4 regions of the Neorhizobium sp. T25_13 genome follow, and region 2 is predicted to be linked to each of the others. Evidence: predicted binding sites of a transcription regulator. Region 2 holds the regulator's gene; each other region holds the start of a gene.
The links. Region 2 encodes LexA, which represses DNA repair genes until DNA is damaged. Its sites were predicted from a motif close to TGTTCNNNNTGTGTTCNG; they were not measured.

Region 1: the regulator LexA is predicted to act here: its motif matches at 2,834-2,851, upstream of C5J22_RS03435 (sel1 repeat family protein).
Region 3: the regulator LexA is predicted to act here: its motif matches at 2,112-2,129, upstream of C5J22_RS22440 (ImuA family protein).
Region 4: the regulator LexA is predicted to act here: its motif matches at 1,725-1,742, upstream of dnaE (DNA polymerase III subunit alpha).

The regions. Positions count from the first base shown of each region.
Region 1 is NZ_PVBI01000002.1:7,727-12,250, forward strand. Features, by position in the region: gene C5J22_RS03405 (hypothetical protein) at 19-273, opposite strand; gene C5J22_RS03410 (hypothetical protein) at 360-626, opposite strand; gene C5J22_RS03415 (hypothetical protein) at 714-929, opposite strand; gene C5J22_RS03420 (hypothetical protein) at 1,017-1,286, opposite strand; gene C5J22_RS03425 (hypothetical protein) at 1,373-1,591, opposite strand; gene C5J22_RS03430 (DUF2147 domain-containing protein) at 2,165-2,503, opposite strand; gene C5J22_RS03435 (sel1 repeat family protein) at 3,041-3,307, shown strand; gene C5J22_RS03440 (pyridoxal phosphate-dependent aminotransferase) at 3,495-4,524, opposite strand, start outside.
Region 2 is NZ_PVBI01000002.1:633,556-638,079, forward strand. Features, by position in the region: gene C5J22_RS06710 (ComEC/Rec2 family competence protein) at 1-1,605, shown strand, start outside; gene lexA (transcriptional repressor LexA) at 1,586-2,305, opposite strand; gene C5J22_RS06720 (VOC family protein) at 2,506-3,378, shown strand; gene kdsA (3-deoxy-8-phosphooctulonate synthase) at 3,383-4,231, shown strand; gene eno (phosphopyruvate hydratase) at 4,342-4,524, shown strand, end outside.
Region 3 is NZ_PVBI01000010.1:105,121-109,644, reverse strand. Features, by position in the region: gene C5J22_RS22445 (DNA polymerase Y family protein) at 1-1,138, opposite strand, end outside; gene C5J22_RS22440 (ImuA family protein) at 1,152-2,090, opposite strand; gene C5J22_RS22435 (metallopeptidase family protein) at 2,263-2,700, shown strand; gene C5J22_RS22430 (DUF1737 domain-containing protein) at 2,716-2,922, opposite strand; gene C5J22_RS22425 (CoA ester lyase) at 2,919-3,821, opposite strand; gene C5J22_RS22420 (hypothetical protein) at 3,929-4,156, shown strand; gene leuD (3-isopropylmalate dehydratase small subunit) at 4,294-4,524, shown strand, end outside.
Region 4 is NZ_PVBI01000002.1:283,399-287,922, forward strand. Features, by position in the region: gene C5J22_RS04830 (lipoprotein-releasing ABC transporter permease subunit) at 1-564, shown strand, start outside; gene C5J22_RS04835 (ABC transporter ATP-binding protein) at 579-1,262, shown strand; gene dnaE (DNA polymerase III subunit alpha) at 1,998-4,524, shown strand, end outside.

The sequences.
Region 1 (4,524 bases), 630 kb from region 2:
GGTGAACGAACTTCAGGGTTAGTTCGGGCGGTTGACGCCGCTGTAGTAGTCGCCGTTGTCCAGATCGGAAGCACGGTTATCGCGGCCACCGCCATTGTTGAACGGAAGCTTGCCGTCCTGACGATCGATGCTGCCGGTGTTCAGGCGATCGATGGTTGTGGCAGGCCCGGTCTTCTGGGCGCCCTGGTAATAGTCGCCTTCAGCAAGTGCTGCACCGGCGAACGAAACCGAAGCGATCAGGGCTGCGGCGAGGGCGGAAGTCATCTTTGTCATTGTCTTATGCCTTTCAGAGTTGCCCGCGGCAGTGAGTTTGCGACCCGGCCTGCGGACATATGTTCGGTGTCTTGAATAGGAGGCGGTTAGTTCGGACGAACTGCGCCTTGGTAGTAGTCGCCACGGTCCAGGATGACCGTGCCGTCGAACGACTGGTTCGACTGGTCGGAACCCTTGGCGCGAGCGATCGAACCGGTGTAGCCGAAGCTGTCGACGCGGGCGCCATGGACGGACTGAGCCTGCTGGGTGGGCTGTGCGCCTTCGTAGTAGTCGCCTTCATCGGCGAGAGCGGCGGTGGCGAAGGAGGCCGAAGCGATGAAGGCTGCGGCGATAGCGGAAGTGATCCTGGTCATTGTGGTAGTCCTTTCAGAGTGTTCCGCGGCTTCAAAGTTTGCGACCCGGCCTGCGGAAATTGTTTCGGTATCTTGAATGAGCTGCGATTAGCTCGGGCGGTTTGCGCCGTCGAAATAGTCGCCGCTGTTGACGTCGGCCTTCTGGGCATCAACCTTCTGGCCGATGCTGCCGGTCTGAACGTGGTCGACGGTGGCGGAAGCCTTGGAGGCGCCTTCGTAATAGTCGCCTTCGGCAAGAGCGACGGAAGCGAACGAGGCCGAAGCGATGAAGGCTGCGGCGATAGCGGAAGTGATCTTGGTCATGGTGGTAGTCCCTTCAGAGTTACCCGCGGCTTTCAGTTTGCGACCTGGCCTGCGGAAGATTGTTTCGGTGTCTTGAATGAGCTGCGGTTAGTTCGGACGAACTGCGCCTTCGTAGTAGTCGCCACGGTCCAGGACGACCGTGCCGTCGAACGACCGGTTCGAACCCTGGGCGTTGGAGACCGAGCCCGTGTAGCCGTAGCTGGCCGAACCCTTGGCGTTCTGATGCGTTGCCGAGTGCTGCTGGCCGGCCGACGGCGGAGTAACGCCTTCGTAGTAGTCGCCTTCAGCGAGAGCGACGGAAGCGAAGGAGGCCGAAGCGATAAGGGCTGCGGCGATAGCGGAAGTGATCTTGGTCATGGTGGTAGTCCCTTCAGAGTGACCCGCGGCTTTCAGTTTGCGACCTGGCCTGCGGAGATTGTTTCGGTATCTTGAATGAGCTGCGGTTAGTTCGGGCGGTTTGCGCCGTCGTAGTAGTCGCCGCGACCGATCGGAGCCGGGATCTGGTTCTGTTGATCCTGAGCAATGCTGCCGGTCTGAACATGGTCGACGGTAGCGGAAGCCTTGGAGGCACCTTCGTAATAGTCACCTTCAGCGAGGGCGACGGAAGCGAACGAGACCGAAGCGATAAGGGCTGCGGCGAATGCGGAAGTGATCTTGGTCATTGTCTTTATCCTTGGGTTATGTTCGGTTCGGTCTTGGGTCCGAACCAGAGTGAATTTCTGTTTGCGATGCTGATATCGGACCGATCGGTTCGATCCGAAAGCCCCCCATTTCGGCGACTGCTGTCAACGAAACGTTGACAGCGAAAATTGCTTGGAAAAAATGCACGTAAAACGTGCTTATCGTGGTTATTTCTCGGAAAAAGCCACGAATAAATCGATTAAGTTACGATTTGGTAAGATAATTAATAAGTGAAATCAGTAGGATATCCGGCGCTGAAAGGAATTGCACCGACTGCGTGTAATTTTCGTGAAATCATGTCATTTTCGAGGCTTTTATGTGGCGTAAATAGTGTTCAATAGGTATTCAAGCTTTTCACAAAACTGTGACATTGAAATTTTGCGAATTTTTACGCCCGAAATCGATGCCGTTCGCGTGATCAAATTGCCTTTTCTTGATGCGGCGCAGCAAAATAATCGGGCACCTCTTGACGGTTGGAAACGAAAAATGGCCGTGCCGTTGCCGGCGCGGCCATTTCTGCACTTCTTATATGGGACGATATTCGGGCGATCGGCTTAGAGGCGGGTCCACGTCTGCGATTTGCAAAGGATGGCGAGGACGCAGCCTTTCATTTTGAGCGAATTGCCGTTGACCGAACCGGACCCGCTATAGGTCTTGTCCTCCGCGGGATCGGTGATCTCGCCGCTATATTCGCCGTCCTTGCCGGAGAGCTTGCCGATCTGCTTGCCCGAATGTTTGCCGGTCTTCAGCGTCACGCAATAGGCGGTGCCGCATTTGCCGATCACCGCGGTCTCGCCGCTGGCGGTCTTCCAATTGCCTTCGATCGGCTCTGCGGCCCGGGCTCCGGTCGCGGCAAGTGCCAGCACGGCAACAAGCATCAGTCTGCGCATCATGATTGTTCTCCTCCTTCGCTTCCGCCGCTGAGCTCTTCGGGAGCAGACAGACGGCGCGGTTTCCTCCAGTTCGCACCCCTCTGGACGAACTCGTGCCGAAATTATCTTACGCACACGTAAAGGTAAATATGAGTTTGGGCCCGACATGGCGGAATTTCAGCGCTCGGGAAGGCCGGGTTTTCCATAGCCCTGGAGACAGGTTCACCGAACCGAACCGTATTCGTAGTTAGCGATCAGTTTAAATCGTTTTCTAAACTTTCCGTAAAAATCTCCGCAAATTCCTTAAAATGCAAGGCATCCCATGTTTAACAAAAACTCAAATTTACGAAGCGTTTGAACTTTGTTTTCGTTGAATTAATCATGCTTTTTAGGCGTCTTTTGGAAGGTTGGGCGCATAGTGAAGTCATCAAACGAGCGGAAAAAACCGCCGGCCGGAAGGATCAAAACAGCCGCTTGAAGACGGTGATCCGGATGGAGCCCGAAAGGGCAAGAAACAGGGCAGACGACGAACAACAGGCTTTAACAGGGATCAAACCGATGGCACGCTTTGAAATGAATAATTCCGGAATGGCCACGATGGGTGGCGAAACCCGCGCCGACACTTTCTGCGAAATGGGCCTGATGTATGCGACCGGTCGTGGTTGCGACGTTGATCTGATCTCCGCACACAAATGGCTCAACATTGCCGCGATCAAAGGCTCCGATCGCGCCGCCGAATTGCGCGCCGACCTCGCTCAGACGATGAGCAAGATGCAGCTGGCCGCAGCACTCCGCGCCGCTCGCGAATGGATGACCATGCACTGAGCGCCTTCAGGAGCGCCGTGGTCGACGAATTGACCGGCCCCGCAAGAGGGCCGGTGGGAGAACAATCCAAAAGACAGCACCCATGAGGGATTGGGAGACAGGGCGGTCGGTCTGGACGGGGACGATCGTCGGAAATTGAGACCGCGACCGGCAGGAACAAGGCCGGCGCGGTCGTTTTTCGTATAGCCTATAGGCCCTTCAGCACCTTCGGCAGAGCTTCTTCGAACAGTGCCATGTCCGATTCCGGGCCCGTGCTGACGCGGATGCAGCGGTTGAGCTGCGCGACACCCGGCATGCGGATAAAAACCCCGTGCTCCATCAGCCCATCGACGATCGAGCGTGCATAGGCGCCGTCGCGGCCGCAATCGATCGCCACGAAATTGGTGGCGGACGCCAGCGGCTTCAGTCCGTTGGTTTCAGCGATTGCCGCGATCCGGTCCCGCGAGGCCTTGATCTGCCCGATCACCTGGGAGAGGTAGGCCTGGTCTTTCAGCGCCGCGAGTGCCGAGGCGATACCGATCCGGTTCATGCCGAAATGATTGCGGATCTTGTCGAAGGCTTCAGCTGTGCCGGGCGTCGAGATCGCATAACCCACCCGCGAGCCGGCCATGCCGTAGGCCTTCGAGAAGGTCCGGGTGCGGATGATGTTCGGCCGGTCGATCAGGGCGGCGATCTCGGGCGTCGCGCCGGCGGGGCCTGTCTCGCAATAGGCTTCGTCGAGAATCATCAGGCAGGTTTCCGGCAGCGCCTTGGCAAAAGCAACGATGCTGTCGGCATCCCACCAGCTTCCCATCGGATTGTCAGGATTGGCGAAATAGACCAGCGGCGCGTTTTCACGGCGAACGGCTTCCAACAGCCCATCGAGGTTTTCGCGGTCGTCGACGTAAGGCACCGTCACCAGACGGCCGCCATGGCCGGCTACATGGAAGTTGAACGTCGGATAGGCGCCGAACGAGGTGACGACCGGCATGCCCGGCTCGATGACCATCCGGACGATCAGCCCGAGCAGGCTGTCTATGCCTTCGCCGACGGCAATGTTGTTGATCTGACAGCGCAGATGCGCGGCGAGCGCCTGCTTCAGTTCGAAATTTTCCGGATCCGCATATTTCCAGGTGCTTGTCGCCGCAGCGCTGATCGCCTCGATGACGGAAGGCGCCGGTCCGAAGCCGTTTTCATTGGCGCCGATGCGGGCCTTCACCATGAGACCGCGATTGCGC
Region 2 (4,524 bases):
CCCGGCGCCTTTGCCGCGGCGATCGTCACCGACGAGCGCCGGGCGATTTCCGAAGACACCACCGAGGCGCTGCGACTGTCGGGCCTTGCCCATATCGTCGCTATTTCCGGGCTCAACATGGCGCTCGCCGCCGGCATCTTCTTTGTCGGCGTGCGCACCGTGCTTTCCGTCTTCACGGGCTTCGCCCAGGCCTATCCGGTCAAGAAGATCGCCGCACTCGGCGCCCTGATGATGGCGACGGCCTATTACCTGATCTCCGGTTTCGGCGTTTCCGCCGAGCGGGCCTATATCATGATGGCGATCATGCTGGTCGCGGTGCTTTTCGATCGGCCATCGATCAGCCTGCGCAATGTGGCGCTGTCTGCCCTGGTCATCATCGCCATGTCGCCCTCGGAAATATTGGGGCCGAGCTTCCAGATGTCGTTTGCCGCCACCGCCGCCCTTGTCGCCGGCTACGCACTCTGGAAACACAGGGCAGAACGCCGCGATCCCGAACCTCTGCCATTCCGTCACCCTGTGGTGACGCCGGTGCTGGCATCCTGGAATTTCGCGGCCGGCATCTTCGTGACCTCGCTGATCGGCGGCATCTCGACCGCCATGTTCTCGGTCGAGCATTTCCACCGTATCGCCACCTACGGCCTTGCCGCCAACCTCGCCGCCATGCCGATCATCTCCTTTGTGGTCATGCCGGCGGGGCTGGCCGGCATGCTGCTGATGCCGTTCGGCCTCGATGCGCCCTTCATGAAGCTCATGGGCATCGGCCTGGGATGGGTGATCGCCATCGCCAAACACGTCGCCGCCTGGGGCGGCGATGTCGGCATAGGGCGACAGCATCCCTGGTTCCTGACCGTGTCGACGGCAGGTTTCCTGCTGCTGACGCTCATGAGGACGAGACTGAGACTGATAGGCCTGCCGCTGATGGTGACCGCTCTGCTGCTTTCCTGGCATGAGCGGTCGATGCCGCTGCCGGATATACTGATCTCGGAAGACGGGACGATGGTCGCACTTGTAGACGGGGAAGGGGTGACCACCAATCGCGCCCGCCCGCCCGACTTTGTCTACGGCCAATGGAAGAGGGCGCTTCTGCTCGGCGATCCCACCAAGCCTGAAATGTCGCCATCCAGGGACAAGCCCCCCGACGACAAGCAGCCCGGCGAGAAAACCAACGAGCGCCGCGAACTGACCCCGCAGCAACTGGAAACGGCAAAGTCGAGGATAAAACAGGCGCCCGTCGGCCGCTTCACCTGCGAGCCGACGGCCTGGTGTGCGGCAAGCACGGGCAAGGGCATCGTTATCGCTGTCGAGGACGGCCGTTATGCGGGTGCCGCCTGCGACGCCGCCAGTCTTGTCATTGCGCCGCGCGCCCGCTTCGACCAATGCCGGTCCGGCGCCCTGATGATTAATGGCGCCACGCTTCGCAAGGCGGGTGCCCTGGAGATTTCCCTCAACGGCGCGACCGACATTCGGCGCTGGCAGATCCGTGCCGCCATGGCGGGCGCAGACCGTCCCTGGAGCCGGCACCGCCACTATGATTGGCGAAGCCAGGGTTTCGATAGTTCATTGCCGGAACCGCTCCGGCAGATGATCAGTGATACCGGCGGATGAGGCCGACGAGCTTGCCCTGGATCTTCACCCGGTCCGGCCCAAAGATGCGGGTTTCGTAGGCTGGGTTGGCGGCTTCGAGGGCGATGGAGGCGCCGCGGCGGCGGAAGCGCTTCAGCGTCGCTTCCTCGTCGTCCACCAGCGCCACGACGATATCGCCCGGATTGGCCGTATTGCTGTTGCGGATGATCACGGTATCGCCGTCGAGAATGCCGGCCTCGATCATCGAATCGCCCTTGACCTCGAGCGCATAATGTTCGCCGGAACCGAGCATCTCGGCCGGCACGGCGATGTCGTGCGTGTTGTTCTGGATCGCCGAGATCGGCACGCCGGCAGCGATGCGGCCCATGACCGGAACTGTCGTGGCGTTCGGCGAATCGTCGTTGGCGGCAGGTTTCTGAGGCGCCGCGACCGGCTGCGGTTTGCCGAGGCTGCCCTCGATGACGCTGGGCGAAAAACCACGCCGCGGCTGCATGCTCGGCGAGTAGGCTTCCGGCAGCTTGATGACTTCGAGCGCCCGGGCCCGGTTCGGCAGGCGGCGGATGAAGCCGCGCTCCTCGAGCGCGGTGATCAGGCGGTGGATGCCGGACTTGGACGCGAGGTCGAGAGCATCCTTCATTTCATCGAATGACGGCGGGATGCCGGATTCCTTCATGCGTTCGTGAATGAACAGAAGCAATTCCTGTTGTTTGCGCGTGAGCATCTTTTGGCACCCTCAGAGTCGGAAACAAATCCAGAACGGACACTATATGTTCCATATGTGTTCTGCAAGTCCCTAAATTTCTGTGAAGTATGATGATTTTTTCTTCATAGATGCGTACCAGATATCTCGAGCCACACCACTTGCGCGGCGCGAGCCCGCTGCCAAACTAGCTTTGCGATTCCAATTCCGGGGGCCCTCGCGTGAACGCAAGACCAATCGATCATCTCGTGCTGCCGGTGGCGGGACTTACCGCTGCGCGTTCCCGGCTCACGAAGCTTGGTTTTACAGTTGCGCCCGACGCTTTTCATCCTTTCGGCACAGCCAATGCTTGTGTGTTCTTCTCGGATGGCAGCTATCTGGAGCCGCTGGCTATTGCCAATCGGCGTCATGCAAGCGCTGCCGCCAAACGCGGCAACGTTTTTACCGCACGCGATCTGGCCTTCCGCAAGGCACGTGACAGGCAGGGCTTCTCGGCGCTCGTTGTCGCGACGCGCGACGCGATGGCCGATCACGCGCGTTTCAAGATGCGTGGCATCTCGGCAGGCGACGTGCTGGAATTTTCCCGCGGAATGACCTTGGCCGACGGTTCCGAAATCCAGGCAAGCTTCCGGCTGGCTTTTGCGGGTGATGACCGGGCGCCCGACTTCCTGATGTTTTCCTGCCAGCGGATCAATCCCCTGCCGGCCGATCGCGGCGAACTGGAGCACCATTCCAATGCGGTCATGGGGCTGAGCAAGATCATTCTGTCGGCATCGGCGCCCTCCGATTTCGCACCCCTGGCCGAGCTGGTGCTGATGACGAAGGCGAAGCCAGAGGCTGCTTCGCTCGAGCTTGCGGCGGCAAATGCCCACATTCGCATCCTGCAGGATCACGAACTCGAGGCGGAATTCGCCCTGCCGCCGACGCCGGGTGCCGAGGGGCTGCGCGGCCGGGTGATCATCTTCAAGACGGCCGATCTTGCCGTGACAGAGATCACCCTTGCTGCTAATGACGTCGCATTCGTCCGCCGGGAGGGCCGTGTTCTCGTCTCGGCGGCGCCCGGCCAGGGTGTTTTGTTCGGCTTCGAGGAATAGGTTCATGGAAGTTACCGCAAATTCCAGCGTCTCCGTCGGCGAGGGAGACGGCAAGGTGGTTTTCGCGCAGGACGCAAAACTGTCGCTGATCGCCGGCCCCTGCCAGATGGAAAGCCGCGACCACGCCTTCATGATGGCAGGCGCCCTGAAGGAAGTCTGCGGCAAGCTCGGTATCGGCCTCGTCTACAAATCCTCCTACGACAAGGCCAACCGCACGTCGATTTCCGGCAAGCGCGGCATCGGGCTCGAAACCGCCATGGAGATCTTTGCCGACCTCAAGAAGGAGTTCGGCTTTCCGGTCCTGACCGACATTCACACGGAAGAGCAATGCGCCGTCGTTGCCGAGACGGTCGACATCCTGCAGATCCCGGCTTTCCTCTCCCGCCAGACGGACCTGCTTGTCGCAGCCGCCAAGACCGGCCGCGTCATCAACGTCAAGAAGGGCCAGTTCCTGGCCCCATGGGACATGAAGAACGTGCTTGCCAAGTTCACCCAGAGCGGCAATCCGAACGTGCTGCTCTGCGAGCGCGGTGCTTCCTTCGGCTACAACACGCTGGTCTCCGACATGCGCTCGCTGCCGATCATGGCGTCGCTCGGCGCTCCGGTCATCTTTGATGCGACGCATTCGGTGCAGCAGCCGGGCGGGCAGGGCGCTTCGACCGGTGGCGACCGCACCATGGTGCCGGTGCTGGCGCGCGCAGCCGTCGCGGTCGGTGTCGCCGGCGTCTTTCTGGAAACCCACGAGGACCCGGACAATGCGCCCTCGGACGGCCCCAACATGGTGCATCTGAAGGACATGCCGCGGCTGCTCGAAAAGCTGCTCGCGCTCGATGCCATCGCCAAGGCGGCTTGAGCCCGCCCACAAAAAGCGCGCAAACTGCTTCGATTGTAATTTTCGTGTCATTGATTATGAGACATTTTCAGTGACCTCGTGACGTCAAGTCCAAACCCAGGGAGAGACCCTTGACCGCCATCACCGATATCATCGCCCGCGAAATTCTCGACAGCCGCGGCAATCCGACCGTCGAGGTCGATGTCTATCTGGAAGACGGTTCGATGGGCCGTGCGGCCGTTCCGTCGGGCGCCTCCACAGGCGCGCACGAAGCCGTTGAACTGCGTGACGGCGGCAAGCGCTATCACGGCAAG
Region 3 (4,524 bases), on a different contig from region 2:
AAAGCTCCCGGGTTTCTTCCCGGACAATCCGTGCCGCGATCGCCGGCACAAATATTTCCGCGCGCTCCGGCATATGGCTTTGTTTGGGATCGGCGATCTGCAGACAGTCGGCCCCGAGCCGGGCTGAGACCCGGTCGATAAAGTCGGCGAGCGAGATTTCGCTGTCGCCATTGCCGGTGAAATCACCCTGCGAGATCCTGAAGACGTCGTGCTGCAGCACGTTGAGACGCAGGAGTTCGAAACCGAAGCCGGCGTCGAGATCGTCATGCACCGCGTTCAGGCGCTCGGAAAACAACGAGGAGATCCGTTTCGGATCCTGCAACGGCTGCGAGGCGCCGGCCGCGATGCGAAACACCCGGCCATCGACACGGAAAAGCACCAGTTCGAAAACTCGCCCCCCGACACCGCGAGCCTCCAGTTCCGATTTCAACGAAATGGCAATCTGGCCGGTGAGCTGGAGAATATGCTCTTCCGCCTGGATCGGCTCGGGAAGCCTCCGCTCGGCGGAAAGGGCAGCCACCGGACGGCGAGGCGAGATGGCTTCCTCATTGTGCCCGAGCGCCTGATCCAGTCGAAGCAACAGGTGCATGCCGAAACGGCGAGCCAACGGCGCACGCGGCATGGGCAGAAGGTCGCCAATCCTTTTCAGTCCGAGCTTGTAAAGCGATGCGACGGTGGCCTCATCGATGCGCAGAGCGTTGACCGGCAGAGGCGCCAGCACCTCCTCCGTCACCTGATCGGTGATCACGCCGCCGCGGCCGAAGCGGCAGGCCGCCCATGAGAGGCCCGGCGACGAGGAGATCGCTCCTTTGACATCGAAGCCCATCTGCAGAAGCCGGCCAAGAATATCCTTCAGCAGGGCTTCCTCGCCGCCGAAGAGGTGGGCACAGCCGGTAATGTCGAGAAACAGGCCTTCGCGGCCGTCCAGCGCCACCAGCGGGGTATAACGATCGCACCAATCGGCGATCGCCTCGAGAAGGCCCTGGTCCGCAGCGTCATCTTCGTCCACCACGTCGATCTTCGGAAACATGGCGCGCGCTTCCGCCAGCCCCTGCCCGCGCTTCAGCCCAAGACGTTCGGAAACCTCATCTAGCGCTGTGAGCCGCATGGCGTTTTCGCGCCGGCCGGCGCAGAGGATCGGCGGATGATGCTCAGGACGCCCTTTCGAACGCCACGACAGTCCCCAGAGCCGGCGCGCGATCCTGTCGGTCGGCAGATGCGGGAAGACGAGCGCCAGGATGCGCTGGCGGGTTGCGGAAAGAAAAAGCCTCTCCTGTGTCTTGGCCAAGGGAAAATTGACGGTCATGGGGGTTCCACTCCAGAAGTAGGGACAGAGGAGCCGGGTTACGGCTCTTCTCCAGGGTCAGCCTGAAAACGGGATGACCGATGCTGCCGCCAAGCACGGATCCATCCGGAAGATGCCGGTGAGCCGCCGGCGCCGGTTCGACAAGAAAGCGGAACGAGGCGCTGCTCGCCTCCTCCTCTCCCGCATGCCGCAACAAAAAGAGTGGCCGCGCCGCCGCCTTTGCCCTCAGACCCAGCCTGCGACTTTCGGTGAGCCCAAAATGCTTGGGATTTCCCCGGATTTCGAGAATGACGGCGACAAGAGCCCCGCTCGCCAATGCGGTCTCGGCAAGCCACAGGGCATCGTCCAACTTGCGTGGCGAGGCGTAAAGAATATCCCGGCGGCTCAATCCGAACTGTTTGAGACCGATGGAATAAGGAATTCCGGCCTCCTGCATGGAGACGACATCACAGATCCAGAGAAGCGGCGCCTCGCTCGGCTGTCTCGCCTTGAGGTGAGACGCCAGCGAGAGAGCAAGGCCGCTTGCTGCCCCGGCATCCCCCATCAAATGGGAACGGATTTCCGTGATGCCATCGAGCGGCAGGCCACCTTCCAAGGCGGTATCCATCGGCGGTACGCCGAATGGCAGACGGGGTGGGTTGTTCTTGGATTTCCTGCCCTCCGGATCGGCAGCCGAGTCCGCCTGTTCCGCCGCGGCAAGCGCCGGCAGAGATTTTCCCTCCAATCTGGCGATCTGTTCGCGCAGGGCAAAAAGCGTCTCCTGCGCCGTGGCGTGCTCGGCCATGGCGTCAGCTCCATCTGTACATGTTCTCTTTATGTTCTTATGGATTCCAGAGCTGCCCGAAAGAGTCAACAGCCAAATCCTGGGAATCTTTTCCTTGGATCCTAGGGCGATGATTCTTCACTCGAAAAATATCGCGGGAGGTACTATATGGGCCTGATCAGAAGGAGAGCCTATGGCCCGCATCGACCAGACCGACGATTGGCAGGATCGCCACGCGCCGACGATCAGCACATTCGAGTCGTTGGCGATCGAAGCCTATGGTCATTTACCGGAGGAATTCCGGGCTCTCACCGTCAACCTGACGATCGAGATCGAGGATTTTCCGGACGACGACGTTTTCGAGGATATGGCACTCGAGACGCCTTTCGACCTGCTCGGCCTTTTCGAAGGCCGCGGCATTTCCGAGCGGTTCAACATGGAAACGGGCGAATTGCCGAACCGCATCCGGCTTTATCGCCGGCCGATCCTGGATTACTGGGCGGAAAACGAAGAAACGCTGGGCGATATCATCACCCATGTGCTGATCCACGAGATCGGCCACCATTTCGGCCTCAGCGACGATGACATGGAGCGCATCGAGGCCAGCGCCGACGAAGCTGCACAGCGTTGATCCCCTGACGGGAGCCTATTGCTCGCCGAGCTTCATTTCGGGGTCATATTCCTTGCCGTGAACGGTTTTCGTCACCGCCTGGCCGCACTGCATCTCGCCGGTCGTGGCGTTGAAGGCATAGGTCGGCGAGCCGGAAAGTTCCCAGCCCTTGTTCAGCGCCGCCGTTACCTTGTGGCAGAAGGAAGAATCGTCGGGGCCGCTGAGGAAGCGATACAGTTTCATGGCGTTCTCTTTCTTGCAGCGATGATCCGGGCCGTGGCGGCAAGTCTTTCGGCCTCCGCCAGATGCAGCCTTTCGACCATCTTGCCATTCAGGTTGATGATGTTGAGATGTTGCGCTCCCGGTTCCGCAAAGGCGGCGATCACCGCTTCCGCCTCTTCCACGGCCCGTGGATCCGGCCCGAAATGCCGGTTGGCGGGTTCGATCTGGGCCGGATGGATCAGCATCTTGCCGGAAAAGCCCATGGCACGGCCCTGGGCACATTCCGCTTCGAAGGCTTCCGCATCGCTGAAGTCGTTAAAGACGCTGTCGATCACGTCGATGCCATGGGCGCGGCCGGCGAGCACGATCTGCATCAGCCAGGGCACCAGATAGGCCCGGCCCAGCTGCGGCAGCACGCCTGTTTCCTTGCGCAGGTCGTTGAGGCCGACCACGAAACACTGGAGCCGCTCGTCGACAGGGGCAATCGCCGGCGCATTCAGGACGCCCTTCGGCGTTTCGATCATCGCCCAGATGGCGAGATCGTCCGGAGCACCGGCTTCGGACAGGATATCCGCCACCGCCTGGACCTGCGACATATGCTCGACCTTCGGGATCAGCACGATGTCCGGAGAGACTTCGGTCACGAGATCCATGTCCGCCTTGCCGAACTCGGTTTCGAGCGGGTTGATGCGGATGATCGCTTCCCTGCCCTTGAGCGGGTTTTCCTTAAAGAGCCGGCGCAGGTTCTCGCGGGCCTCGCCCTTCTTTTCCGGCGCGACGGAATCTTCGAGGTCGAAGATCGCCGCGTCGCAATCGAGGCCATGCACCTTTTCCAATGCCCTCGTGTTTCCGGCCGGCACGCTCAGAATCGACCGGCGAGTATGAAAGGAGGCGGATTTGATATCGGTCAAGGCGATCATCGGCGCTTTGTGCCAATCTTTTTGGTCTGCGGCAATACTGCATGCCCAAAGCCCCTTGCAAGAAAGGGCGCAAGGCTCCACATTCCTTGGTGAGAAAGGTATATACCATGCAAAATATTCGCATCTTCTTCGTCATCATATCGGCCATCGCCGTGCTCGCCATGGCAGCACTTCTGACGGCTTCGCTGACCGTCGCCTTTGCCGGCATTCTCGCAGTTCTGTCCATCGGGCGTGCGCTTTCGGCGCGGCTGAAGCCGGTTCCGGTGCGGGCCAAGACAAGCAAGCGCGAGATGCGTGTCTGGAACGACGGCCGCGGCACGATCATCGACCTTTGATCGTTTTAAGCGCTGACTGAGACGAATACGCCGGTTTCCGGCGTGTTGGCGTACCGGTTCACGCCAAACAGGCCTTCAAATCTGCGTCGATTTGCTTTATGGCAGCTTCCGCAGATAAGTCCACCTGGAGGCAGATCATGGAAAAGTTCACCAAGCTCACCGGCGTTGCGGCGCCGCTTCCGGTCATCAATATCGACACGGACATGATCATTCCGAAGGATTACCTCAAGACCATCAAGCGTACCGGTCTTGGCAAGGGTCTCTTCTCGGAAGCCCGCTACAAGGACGACGGTTCTGAAAATCCCGATTTCGTGCTGAACAAGCCGGCCTATCGCAACGCCAAGATCCTGGTCGCCGGTGACAATTTC
Region 4 (4,524 bases), 350 kb from region 2:
ATCGACAATCCCGACAATGTCGACGAACTGCGCCCGAAGATCGAGGCCGCGGCCGGCCGCCAGATCTTCATCACCGACTGGCGGCAGCGCAACCAGACCTTCTTCTCCGCGCTTCAGGTGGAGCGCAACGTCATGTTCATGATCCTGACCCTGATCGTGCTGGTGGCGGCGCTCAATATCATCTCCGGCCTGATCATGCTGGTGAAGGACAAGGGCAGCGATATCGCTATCCTGCGCACCATGGGTGCGGGTGCGGGCGCTATCATGCGCATCTTCTTCATGACCGGGGCGGCGATCGGCCTCGTCGGAACGTTCGCAGGCGTCCTGCTCGGCGTGGTCGTCTGTCTCAACGTCGAATCGATCCGCCAGTTCTTCTCCTGGATCTCGGGTACCATCCTCTTCGATCCGCAACTCTATTTCCTCAGCCAGCTGCCGGCGGAGATGAGCTTTGGCGAGACCTTCTCGGTGGTCATGATGGCGCTCGTCCTCTCCTTCATCGCCACCATCCTTCCGGCATGGCGGGCCTCCCGGCTCGATCCTGTCCAGGCCCTTCGATACGAATAGGACCCACATCCTTCATGGCACCCAAAACCGTCTTGCAGCTCTCGGGCGTCGAACGTCATTATGGCCAGGGCGAGACCACGCTTTCGATCCTGAAGGGGGCTGATTTCGACCTGAAGACCGGCGAGATCGTCGCGCTGGTCGCCCCGTCGGGCACCGGTAAGTCGACGCTGCTGCATCTCGCCGGACTGCTAGAACACCCCGACGCCGGCGAGGTCTTTCTCGCCGGGCGTGCCTGCAACGGACTTCCCGATGCGGAGCGCACCGCGATGCGCCGCAACCAGATCGGTTTCGTCTACCAGTTCCACCATCTCCTGCCGGAGTTTTCCGCGGTCGAGAACATCATGATGCCGCAGCTGATCGCCGGTCTTTCCAAGGCCGAGGCGAAGGAGCGGGCAAGCCAGCTTCTGGACTATATGCGCATCGGCCATCGCGCCGAGCACCGCCCTTCCGAACTGTCCGGCGGCGAGCAGCAGCGCGTGGCGATCGCCCGTGCCGTCGCCAACGCCCCGCGCGTGCTTCTTGCCGACGAACCGACCGGCAATCTCGACCCGAAGACCGCATCCTATGTCTTCGACGCGCTGGAAGCCCTGGTGCGCCAGTCGGGCCTCGCGGCCCTGATCGCCACCCACAACCACGACCTCGCCAGCCGCATGGACCGCCGTGTGACGATCGAGGGCGGCAAAGTCGTCGAGATGTGAGACGCGGACATCTGTGCGGATGGATCCTCGGGTCGAGCCCGAGGATGACGCCTCTGGTGGTGTACTCCGCCCCTTCCTCCGTCATCCTCGTCCTCGGGTTAAACCCGAGGATGGCCCGAGGATCCATCCTCCAGGCGCCGCCCTATCGGGCATATTCGAAACCTCCCCGCCAACCCCATCAAGCACTTAGCCTCCCTCTCATCCCCACCCTCTCGGCCCGTGCCTACAATCTCACCGTTTCGTCGCGGATACACCGGCAGGCGTGCCGGCGAGGCGGGACCGGCGCGGACGTCAAGGGTAAGACGCAAAACCTTGGCGTTCGGGTTCGCGGAAAATGGTCTCGCCTCCGGCGACGCGGGGATTCGGCCGAACCTCACCGTTAACGCCTTGTTTACCAGGTGAGGGAGGATATCGCGATATGTTTGTTTCCGGTCTGTTCTTTTATTGACTCTCAAACAAAATGAGAACAAATTAAAAACATAAGAGAACACGGGAGACGACGATGACTGACCTGCTTCGTGACATTGCCGCATTCGCTTCCATCGCCACCTTCGTGGCCAGCCTCTCCATGATCATGATGGCCATGTGATCGGACACCCAGCCGGTCCCTCTGGCGAAAGGCGTTGAGGAGGGAATTCCGAACTGGACTCTCAAAGCCCTGCGCCGGACAATAGCCTGATTCATGAGATGGTTCCCGCTTCATCAAACGGGCAAGGCGCAGACATGGCAGACAAAATGGACATAAAATCGGGATCGGAAGAGCTGGGAACCAGCCCTCAATTCGTTCACCTGCGCGTCCATTCCGCCTACTCGCTTCTCGAGGGCGCCTTGCCGCTCAAGAAGATCCTCTCGAAGGCGATCGCGGACAATCAGCCTGCGATCGCGATAACCGACACCAACAATCTCTTCGTCGCGCTGGAATTCGCCCAGAAGGCGATCGGAGACGGCCTGCAGCCGATCATCGGCTGTCAGCTGTCGATCGATATGGAAGACCAGTCGGACGAGCGGCGCAACAGCCACCAGCAGCTCGCCAAGCTGCCGGCGATCGTCGTGCTGGCGGCCAATGCCGTCGGTTACGAACGGCTCGTCGACCTGATCAGCCGCGCCTATCTCGGCGACGAGGGGCATCAGTCCATCCATATCAGCCGCTCCTGGCTGGAGGACGGCGGCACCGAGGGGTTGATCGCGCTGACCGGGGCCGGAAGCGGGCCGGTCGATATGGCTCTGAAGGAAGGCAATGCTACGCTTGCCGAAGCGAGGTTGCTGAAACTCAAGGAGATATTCGGCGATCGGCTTTACGTCGAACTGCAGCGCCACGGCGCCTACGATCGGCGCCACGAGCACAAGATCGTCACGCTCGCCTACGACCACGACCTGCCGCTGGTGGCGACCAACGAGGCCTTCTTTCCCACCAAGTCCGAGTTTGATGCCCATGACGCGCTGATGGCGGTGGCCCATAATGCGATCGTCTCGGACGACACCCGGTTCCGCCTGACGCCGGACCATTATCTGAAGAGCCGCGCCGAGATGGCAAAGCTGTTCGCCGACCTGCCGGAGGCGCTCGAAAACACCGTCGAGATCGCCCGGCGCTGCTCTTTCGTGCTGAAAACCCGCAATCCGATCCTGCCGCGCTTCACCGGCGCCACCGACGATCCGGCGGAAGCCGAACGCGCCGAGGCGGAGGAGCTGCGCCGCCAGTCCGTGGAAGGGCTCGAAGAGCGCATCGCGACGCTCGGCATGACGCGCGGTTATACAGAACAGGATTATCGCGACCGGCTGGATTTCGAGCTCAGCGTCATCGAGAAGATGAAGTTTCCGGGCTACTTCCTGATCGTTGCCGACTTCATCAAATGGGCCAAGCAGCAGGGCATCCCGGTCGGTCCCGGCCGTGGTTCGGGTGCGGGCTCGCTGGTCGCCTATGCGCTCACCATTACCGACGTCGATCCGCTGCGCTTCTCGCTGCTGTTCGAACGTTTCCTCAATCCCGACCGCGTCTCGATGCCGGACTTCGACATCGACTTCTGCCAGGATCGCCGTGAAGAGGTGATCCGCTACGTGCAGCAGAAATACGGCCGCGAGCAGGTGGCGCAGATCATCACCTTCGGCTCGCTGCAGGCGCGCGCCGCGCTTCGCGACGTCGGCCGCGTGCTCGAAATGCCCTATGGCCAGGTCGACAAGATCTGCAAGCTGGTGCCGAACAACCCGGCCAACCCGACGCCCCTGTCGAAGGCGATCGAGGAGGATCCGAAATTCCAAGAGGAGGCCGACAAGGAGCCCGTCGTCGCCCGCCTTCTCGATATCGCCCAGAAGATCGAAGGCCTCTATCGCCACGCCTCGACCCACGCCGCCGGCATCGTCATCGGTGACCGGCCGCTGTCGAAGCTCGTGCCGATGTATCGCGACCCGCGCTCGGACATGCCGGTCACCCAGTTCAACATGAAATGGGTGGAGCAGGCGGGCCTGGTGAAGTTCGACTTCCTCGGCCTGAAGACGCTGACCGTGCTGAAGACCGCGGTCGATTTCTGTCGCAAGCGCGGCATCGAGATCGATCTCGCCAAGATCCCGCTCGACGACACCAAGACCTACGAGATGCTGTCGCGCGGCGAGACGGTCGGCGTGTTTCAGGTGGAAAGTGCCGGCATGCGCAAGGCGCTGATCGGCATGCGGCCGGACTGTATCGAGGACATCATCGCGCTCGTGGCGCTTTATCGTCCGGGCCCGATGGAAAACATTCCGACCTACAATGCCCGCAAGCACGGCGAGGAGGAGATCGAATCGATCCATCCGACGATCGACCACCTCCTGAAGGAGACCCAAGGGGTCATCGTCTACCAGGAGCAGGTCATGCAGATCGCTCAGGTGCTGTCGGGCTATTCGCTCGGCGAGGCCGACCTGCTGCGCCGCGCCATGGGCAAGAAGATCAAGGCCGAGATGGACCAGCAGAGCGAACGCTTTGTCGATGGCGCCATCAAGAACGGCGTCTCCAAGCCGCAGGCCAACAACATCTTCGAACTGCTGGCAAAATTCGCCAACTACGGCTTCAACAAAAGCCATGCCGCGGCCTACGCGATCGTTTCCTACCAGACCGCCTTCATGAAGGCGCATTATCCGGTCGAGTTCCTCGCCGCCTCCATGACCTACGATATGTCGAACAGCGAGAAGCTGAACGATTTCCGGCAGGATGCCGGCCGCCTCGGCATCGCGGTCATTCCGCCGTCGGTGCAGACCTCGTTCCGGCATTTCGAGACCGGCGACAACCGGA